4 regions of the Priestia sp. FSL R5-0597 genome follow, and region 4 is predicted to be linked to each of the others. Evidence: riboswitches for the same ligand, from Rfam matches in the RefSeq annotation. Region 4 holds a riboswitch; each other region holds the start of a gene.
The links. Region 4 has a riboswitch for cyclic di-AMP ahead of kdpF (K(+)-transporting ATPase subunit F). Riboswitches for the same ligand answer to the same signal wherever they lie in the genome.

Region 1 (2,201 bases), 650 kb from region 4:
TAATCAATATCGATTGTATATCCTTTTATAATACCAAAGCTCTCTAGCTGTCTTACTCGCTCTGCCACTGAAGGAGGAGACAGGTTAATTTGTTTTCCTAGCTCTCTTAAGGAAAGACGGCTGTTTTGCTGCAGTGCCTGCAAAATCGATAAATCAATTTCATCAATTTTCAATTGAAAACCTTCTTTCATATTAATGTTTCATTTGATTAGTAACAGCAGATAATATGTTTTATTTGTTATCTGAAATCTCCATTTTTCTTACTATAATAATTAAAAAGGAGTGAGTAAAAAATGGCAAGAGTTTTGTTAACAAACGAAGAGGGAACAAATTTTGAAAAAGCACTGAATTTAATTCCAGATGTAAAAAGGTTGTATGATGAGCTATACGACAAGCTTTGGAACAGTGATATAGTAAAAAGAGAGACTAAGGAAAAAATCAGGCTTTATCTAGCAGGTGTTAACGGCTGTGAGACGTGTATGAGCATGTCATATGTAGGCGATAAGACGCTTAATCAAAAAGTGTTAAGAGAAAAAGAGCTGGAAGAAAAAGATCGACTGCTGTTTCGATTTATAGATGTATACCGAGTGCGTCCAAGGGATTTGACGGATGCTGATATGGATCAATTAAAGAAATTTTACAGTGATACGCAGCTATTAGAGCTTTTGGCCGTTATTAATTTGTTTGATCAATTTCACAAACTGATTGTCGGTTTAGATTTATATGATTTTTGCAGTTTGCAGCGCAAGTGATGTCTTCCCTAAAAATATCTTGACAGACAAAATCCACAGGAGTAAGATAGCTTTCGTGAAGTGAAACGTATCATGAATCGAATCGATTATTCTAAAAAATAGATCATAGACATTTGAATAAAAATCGCTTAATCCATTACGGAGCGGAGGACCCATTATTTACGCACATATTGTGCTCCGGGGTGAATCCTTAAAAAGGTAGGGTTACTCTTAAAACCCGAACCCGACAGCTAACTTCGCAAGCGTTTTGAGGGGGAAGAGTGTGAAAAAACACAGGAGCCTTCCTGTGTTTTTTTGCGCTTTTTTTAAGAAAAACATGTAATTTTTTAGAAAAAGTATAAGCTAAGAGAACACACAGCAGTTGAAGAAAGGAATAAATACATTATGAAAAAACAGTTTGCTGTATTGGGATTAGGTCGTTTTGGAGGCAGTTTGGTTGAAGAGTTTGCTAATTTGGATGTGGATGTGCTCGCTATTGACCGCAATCAGGAGGTAGTAAAGAAATATAGCAACTCAGCTACATATGTCGTGCAAGCGAACGCAATTGATGAAGCTAGCTTAAAAGGGCTAGGCATTCGTAACGTTGATCATGCTCTTATTTCGTTTGGAGACGATATTGAAGCAAGCGTGCTTGCAACGATGCTTTTAAAAGATATGGGCGTTAAGCAAGTATGGGTAAAAGCGGTGAATATGTATCATCAAAAAGTGCTGGAGAAAATAGGAGCGGACAAAGTCATTCATCCTGAGCGCGATATTGCGAAGCGGATTGCTCATCACGTGGTGTCAGAAAAGATCATTGATTACATTGAACTGTCAAAGGATTATAGTATTGTCGAAATTGTCGCTTCTAAAAAGCTTCATAATAAAACGCTGTTTGATTTGAACATTCGTGCCAAGTACGGCTGCAATATTATCGGCTTTCAGCGAAAAGACGGGGAAATGGTGATTTCGCCTACCGCGCATGAAATAATTGAACAAGGAGATATGCTGATTGTTATCGGACATAATCGCGATTTGAACCGTTTTGAAGAAGAAGGAGTTTAACTCATGAAAAAACAAATCATTAAACTCACTCCTCCGCAGCTGCTTGTCTCCATTTTTGGCGGAGGAATTATTATTGGTGCTCTTCTATTGATGATGCCTTTTTCTACTACTGAGCCAATCCGGTGGGTAGACGCCCTTTTTACATCTACTTCCGCTATGACAGTGACCGGCTTAGCCGTCGTAGATACAGGTACGCGTTTTACCGTCATCGGTCAAACGATTATTATGCTGTTAATTCAAATAGGCGGTCTCGGCATTATGTCATTTGCCGTGCTGATTTTTATGATGCTAGGTAAAAAAATTGGATTTAAAGAGCGTATGCTCGTTCAGCAGGCATTAAATCAGACGAGCGTCGGTGGAGTTGTGCTGCTAGTTAAAAGGTTGTTCATCTTTTCATTTTTAATT
Region 2 (2,201 bases), 2.6 Mb from region 4:
TGTTTTCTTTAAATACGGTGCTAATTGGCTTAGTGGTCGGAGCTGTATTAATGATTCTAGCAGATTTGTTTGGACCTAAACGTCCGCGTGTAGAGACGGTGGACCAAATGTCTTATGGACAAGCACTAGGTATAGGACTGTTTCAATGTATTGCTCTTTGGCCAGGTTTTTCTCGTTCAGGCTCAACGATTTCAGGAGGGGTTCTTCTTGGAATGAGCCATAAGGCAGCCGCAGATTTTACATTTATTATGGCAGTGCCAATTATGGCAGGAGCAAGTGGACTTTCATTGGTTAAAAACTGGCAGTATTTCACATCAGATGCACTACCGTTTTTTATTGCTGGTTTTATCAGCGCCTTTATTTTTGCGCTTATATCGATTCGCTTTTTCTTAAAATTAATCAACCGCATTAAATTAGTTCCGTTTGCCATTTATCGAATTATCTTAGCGGCTATTCTATATTTTGTATTTTTATAAAATAAATAAGCGTATTTTATAGACATTTAAACTTCTGATAAAGACTTAAAAAGCAAGAAAAAGCTATTGCAACATTGCAATAGCTTTTTTGCATAAATATATATTATTGTCTTTTGAAAGCGTTTTATAAACATGGGTATTGACAAAACGTGTCGAAAAATAGTAAATTAATATTTGTGCAGTATAAAGTTAAGTAAAAGTAAGACTTCTGTTTAGTTTTATTGACTGTAAAAAACGTATGACAACGTATAGATCGTTTTAATTTTATAAAAATTGAATAATAAGCTTAATCGTATAGAGCGGGGGAATCATTATCGGCAGTAAAGCTGCCTTGGGGTGAATCCTTACAAAAGGTAGGAAACTCTCAATTCCGAATCCGACAGTTAACCTCGTTTGCTTTATTGAGAGAAAGAGCCCAAAATAGCGTAAGTAAAAGGCTGTTCTTTCTTAAGAATAGTCTTTTTTTGTTTTTTCAGAAAAGTATATACAAATGTCATACATCTTTGGGGAGGTACATCTATGAAAAAAATTCGTTTTGGTTTGGCTACGCAGATTTTTACCGGTTTAATCCTCGGTGTTCTTGTAGGAGTAATTTGGTTTAACGATCCGCGTGTAGTAACATACCTGCAGCCGCTGGGAGACTTGTTCTTAAGATTGATTAAGATGATTGTTATTCCAATTGTTATCTCAAGTTTAGTCGTTGGAGTTGCAGGAGCAGGTAGCGGTAAACAGGTCGGAAAGCTGGGCGTTAAAACCATTCTCTATTTTGAAATTATTACAACTTTCGCAATTGTAATCGGTGTATTGATTGCTAATATTTTTCACCCTGGACAAGGTGTAGACATTCATTCAGCACAGAAGAGTGATATTTCACAATACGTTGAAACATCCGAACAGCAAGAAGGAAAGTCAGTGGCTGAAACGTTCTTACACATTGTTCCGACAAACTTTTTCCAGTCAATTGTTGAAGGGGACATGCTAGCAATTATCTTTTTTACAGTATTGTTCGCACTTGGAGTAGCGGCAATTGGAGAAAGAGGAAAGCCTGTTGTTCAATTCTTTGACGGCGTTTCTCACGCAATGTTTCACGTGGTAAACCTAGTAATGAAAGTGGCTCCGATTGGAGTATTTGCTTTAATTGGTGTAACAGTTTCGAAATTCGGTTTAGAGTCACTTCTTTCATTAGGAAAGCTTGTTATCTTAGTTTACTTAGCGTTAATTTTCTTCCTACTTGTTGTATTAGGAGGAATTGCGAAATGGGCAGGAATTAACATTTTCCACTTATTCCGCTATATGAAAGATGAACTGTTGTTAGCATACAGTACATCTAGTTCTGAGACAGTTCTTCCGCGAATTATGGAAAAACTTGAAAAGATGGGCTGTCCAAAAGCTATCGTATCGTTCGTTGTACCAATTGGTTATACATTTAACCTAGATGGTTCTGTTCTCTATCAAGCGATTGCAGCGTTATTCTTAGCGCAGGTGTATGGTATTGATTTAACGATCGTTCAACAGCTGACGCTCATTCTGGTATTGATGGTTACATCTAAAGGAATGGCTGCGGTGCCAGGAACATCATTTGTTGTATTACTGGCTACTCTTGGAACAATCGGCGTTCCGGCAGAAGGATTAGCCTTCATTGCGGGAGTAGACAGAATCATGGATATGGCACGTACGGTTGTTAACTTAGTAGGAAACACACTAGCAGCAATTGTGATGTCTAAA
Region 3 (2,201 bases), 830 kb from region 4:
TAAAAGAAGCTGTCCCTGGTGATTTGGGTTTAGTGCTTCCATACAATACAATGAAAAGCTTAATTGAAATGACAGAAGCACTGGATCATGTAACGCCTGGGTTAGCATCTGAACATACGCTGTTTTACGGTGTGGAAGCGAAATTTTACTCCGCCCGTCCGAAGTTAAACGATAAGTTTGAAACTGAAATTTCCGGTTTATACGTGGGAGGAGACGGAGCTGGTATTACGCGAGGACTCGCGCAGGCAAGTGCGTGTGGTGTGTGGGTAGCTCGTGACATTGTTGAAAAATTAAAGAATCGTAAAGCAAGTTCTGAACCTGTTACTGTATAAAAAAAAGAGGCCGTCACGGCCTCTTTTTTTTATGGGTTAAATAACGAGAGGGAATAAGTAAAAAGTAAAGAACTTGTACCGTTCCAACTCCGATAGTTTTATATGATAATTACCCGCTCCTTTTTTAAAAGATAGTAGGAAATCTATACTTCTATCTTGAGCAGAATTAAGTAGAATAAGGGGAATTGATAATGTCGATTTCTTCGCATCAATAAAGTCAGTGAAATTTTAAGGAGTGTATATCAAGCAGTACAAGGATAAAATCAACAGTTGGAAAGAGTTATTTTTTTGATAAGTAAAATATTTATGGAAGCAGTAAAGTACATGGATGTTAGAATAATTATACATATTTATGAATGATATTAATGAGAAGAAAGTTCACTTTATAAACTATTTTTTGAATTAATTTTTTATTCATTAGATTGTAAGTCTTGTTAAATAGGTGTTTTTAGTTTATTGAAATATGATGTAAATATTTTAAAATATAACAATTCTCAACTTTTTACGATAAAATCATGCATTATTTTTGAATAAAAACTTGACAGAAACATATAAAATGAATTTTAATTAAAGTAACAATTATTATCATGCAAAAATATTAAAGAAAATTATTTGCTTAATCTCTTTTGTTTTATAAGAGAACGGAGGACCCATATTTGTGCGTAATGTACTTGGGGTGAATCTTGAATGAATCAAGTAGGGTAACTCACATACCCGAATCCGACAGCTAACTCCGTAAGCATTCAGTGAGGGAATAACAGGTCTATGAAACCATGATATTCTCATGGTTTTTTGTATAGCTAAAAATATTCCTAAACTATTAATCTGAAAATTTTTAATATATTGTATATTTTGAGTGTTATCGCCCTCAATGCATGGTAAAATAAGTATGGTAGTTAGAATCATTCTAATATAATTTATTTACGGGAGGTAAATCTATGAAGCTATCGACAAAGATTATTATCGCGCTAATTGCTGGTGCTATTGTAGGAGTGTTAATCAATGCTTTTGCTCCAAGTGCTTTTGCTCCGCTGGACAAGTACTTGTTTACACCGCTTGGCCAAATTTTCTTAAGCTTAATTAAAATGCTTGTTGTACCAATTGTGTTTTTCTCTATCACGTTAGGTGTAGCAGGTTTAGGAGATCCTAAAAAATTAGGAAGAATCGGGGCAAAAACAGTTTCCTACTTCCTAGTGACAACAACCGTTGCAATTATTATCGGTTTAATTTTAGCGTATGCAATTAAACCGGGTACATTTGGATCTTTTGATACACAAAACGCTTCTTTTGAAGCTGAAAAAGCACCACCTGTTGGAGAGACATTCTTAAATATGATTCCAGTCAATCCAATTCAAGCGATGGCTGAAGGGAATATGCTTCAACTTATCGTTTTCTCTATCTTTATCGGTTTTGGTATCACGATGCTTGGAAGTAAAACAAAAGGACTTTACAATTTACTTGAGCAAGGAAATGAATTGATGATGTACCTTGTGAATCTAGTGATGAAGTTTGCTCCGTACGGAACATTTGGGCTTCTTGCAACCGCGGTTGGAAGTCAAGGCTGGCAGGCAATTAAAGCGATGGGGCTATACATGATTGTAGTCGTGCTCGCGCTGTTCATCCATTCAATCGTAACATATGGGGGATCAGTCGCTCTTATGGCCAGACGTAACCCTATTGAATTTTTTAAGGGGTTTGCTCCTGCGATGACAGTTGGATTCAGTACATCAAGCAGTAATGCAACGCTTCCGATTTCAATGAATGTGGCGCAAAAAAATCTTCGTGTCCCCGAGTCTATCAGCAGTTTTGTTCAGCCATTAGGTGCAACTATTAACATGGATGGAACGGCAATTATGCAAGGTGTAGCGA
Region 4 (2,201 bases):
TAAGAACGCTTTTTTCTTCTGAAATTATTATTTTAAAATAATGAATAAATATAGAAAAATAAAGCTTTTAAAATTTCAAAAAATGTTGTTGACAGTAAATTTTAACAGGAGTAAGATTACTCTCATGAAACGTTCCACTGTGAAACGCTGAGTCTTTTCTGAAAGAGAAGGAAAGAGCGGAGGACCCAATTATCAGGGGTGAATCTCTTAATTGAGTAGGGTTACTTTCTTGACCCGAACCCGTCAGCTAACTTCGTAAGCGTTAAGAGAGAGGATGGTGTAATCGTGGTCGTTTTCTATAACAGCGGATAGTACGCTCCTTTCAAAATATAGGTGAAAGGAGCGTCAGGATGCATTTATCTAAGCAAATGATTCAAATGATTGAATATCGGGCCATGTGCGATCAGCAATCTTTTGATCTAGCAAACCGCTATTTGTCTACGTTAGCTAATCAAAGTTTTAAACGCAGCAGTAAAAACTATTATTAAGTCTAAAAATTAAATAACAAAGATACGCTTAATCAATTATGAGCGGGGGACCCAATATTTTGTACGTATGTACTAGGGGTGAATCTCTTAACTGAGTAGGGTTACTTCCATAACCCGAATCCGACAGCTAACTCCGTAAGCGTTTTGGGAGTAAAAAATTCGTGTCAATCACGGCTTATTTGTCGTGCATTAAACCGCGGAAGAGAACTCTCTTCTGCGGTTTTTTAATGGAAAAAAATAGCATCACGTCTCACGGTTAGCTTTTTTGGACGTGATGCTTTATGAAAAGAAACCGTCACTAAACTTAGAAGCTATCATTTTTGTTAGGAAACAGTTAGGAGGGAGCAACTTGGATATGATCATGCTTGGAACGCTTGTCATATTAACAGCTGCTATGTACGGAATTATTTGCTGGTCGTCTCATGTAGTAGATGAAAGAGAGGAGAAGTGAACGTGTCGTTCATTTTGTTAGGTATTTCAGTTCTCGTTTTAATTTATTTAGTGTATGTACTGTTAAATCCAGAACAATTTTAATAAGCGGAGGAATAAAAAGTGGGGATTTTTCTACTATCAGTTGCGCTGCTGCTTGTTTTTGTAGCGCTTATTGCAAAGCCCGTAGGTATTTATATAGCGAATGTGTTTTCAAACGATAAAAACACTAGCTTGATAGGAAAGATAGAAACGGTGATGTTTAAAGCAGCAGGAATTAAAGGGCTTAATCAGACGTGGAAGCAATATGCATTTGCTCTTGTTTTGGCGAATACGTTTATGATTTTTGTGGTGTACCTTATCTTCCGGTTTCAAGGGGTACTGCCGCTTAACCCAAGCCACATCAAAGGAATGGATCCGGCACTTGCTTTTAACACGGCCATTAGTTTTATGACAAATACGAACTTGCAGCACTACAGCGGCGAATCAGGTTTGTCCTATTTCTCGCAGATGGCCGCCATTGTATTTATGATGTTTGCTGCACCAGCAACGGCACTTGCAGTAGCAATCGCTTTTATTCGTGGGCTAGCAGGGAAAGAAATGGGAAACTTTTTTGTTGATTTTGTAAAGTCAATTACGCGTATTTTACTTCCTATCGCTTTTATAACAGGCATTTTATTTATGTTTTTAGGTGTCCCTCAAACGTTAAGCGGAACGGTTACTGCCCATACAATAGAAGGGGCAACACAGCAAATAGCAAGGGGACCAGTTGCTTCTTTTCTTTCAATTAAAGAGCTAGGAAACAACGGAGGGGGATTTTTTGGTGTCAATTCAGCTCATCCATTTGAAAATCCTAACGCGTTGAGCAATGTATTACAAATCGTCCTTATGCTTTTATTGCCAACAGCACTTCCTTTCACATACGGAAAAATGATCGGACAGCGTAAGCAAGGCCGCATCTTATTTGTAGCGATGAGTATGCTGTTTATCGTTATTTTAAGCACAGCGTTCGTAACAGAGTGGGGCGGCAATCCAAGACTTGATGCTTTTCATTTAAATGAAGCGAACGGTTATATGGAAGGGAAAGAAGTCCGTTTTGGTGTCGGCATGTCGACGCTTTACGCCATCGTGACGACAGCAAGTGAAACAGGTGCAGTCAACACCATGCACGATACTCTTACGCCTCTTACCGGGTTGTTAACGCTTGGAAATATGATGTTAAATACCGTATTTGGCGGTGTCGGAGCAGGATTTATGAATGTCATGATGTACGTCATTATCGCC

Region 1: it holds a riboswitch for cyclic di-AMP, as region 4 does, so the genes downstream of both, MKX72_RS19295 (potassium channel family protein) here and kdpF (K(+)-transporting ATPase subunit F) in region 4, are expected to answer to the same signal.
Region 2: it holds a riboswitch for cyclic di-AMP, as region 4 does, so the genes downstream of both, MKX72_RS02305 (cation:dicarboxylate symporter family transporter) here and kdpF (K(+)-transporting ATPase subunit F) in region 4, are expected to answer to the same signal.
Region 3: it holds a riboswitch for cyclic di-AMP, as region 4 does, so the genes downstream of both, MKX72_RS20430 (dicarboxylate/amino acid:cation symporter) here and kdpF (K(+)-transporting ATPase subunit F) in region 4, are expected to answer to the same signal.

What each region holds. Positions count from the first base shown of each region.
Region 1 is NZ_JBBOUZ010000001.1:3,665,848-3,668,048, reverse strand. Features, by position in the region: gene MKX72_RS19305 (Lrp/AsnC family transcriptional regulator) at 1-173, opposite strand, end outside; gene MKX72_RS19300 (hypothetical protein) at 294-752, shown strand; cyclic di-AMP (ydaO/yuaA leader) riboswitch at 868-1,012, shown strand; gene MKX72_RS19295 (potassium channel family protein) at 1,137-1,796, shown strand; gene MKX72_RS19290 (TrkH family potassium uptake protein) at 1,800-2,201, shown strand, end outside.
Region 2 is NZ_JBBOUZ010000001.1:425,748-427,948, forward strand. Features, by position in the region: gene MKX72_RS02300 (undecaprenyl-diphosphate phosphatase) at 1-476, shown strand, start outside; cyclic di-AMP (ydaO/yuaA leader) riboswitch at 750-889, shown strand; gene MKX72_RS02305 (cation:dicarboxylate symporter family transporter) at 996-2,201, shown strand, end outside.
Region 3 is NZ_JBBOUZ010000001.1:3,846,533-3,848,733, reverse strand. Features, by position in the region: gene MKX72_RS20435 (NAD(P)/FAD-dependent oxidoreductase) at 1-332, shown strand, start outside; cyclic di-AMP (ydaO/yuaA leader) riboswitch at 936-1,090, shown strand; gene MKX72_RS20430 (dicarboxylate/amino acid:cation symporter) at 1,271-2,201, shown strand, end outside.
Region 4 is NZ_JBBOUZ010000001.1:3,019,496-3,021,696, reverse strand. Features, by position in the region: cyclic di-AMP (ydaO/yuaA leader) riboswitch at 136-278, shown strand; gene MKX72_RS15430 (hypothetical protein) at 351-488, shown strand; cyclic di-AMP (ydaO/yuaA leader) riboswitch at 504-644, shown strand; gene kdpF (K(+)-transporting ATPase subunit F) at 936-1,022, shown strand; gene kdpA (potassium-transporting ATPase subunit KdpA) at 1,047-2,201, shown strand, end outside.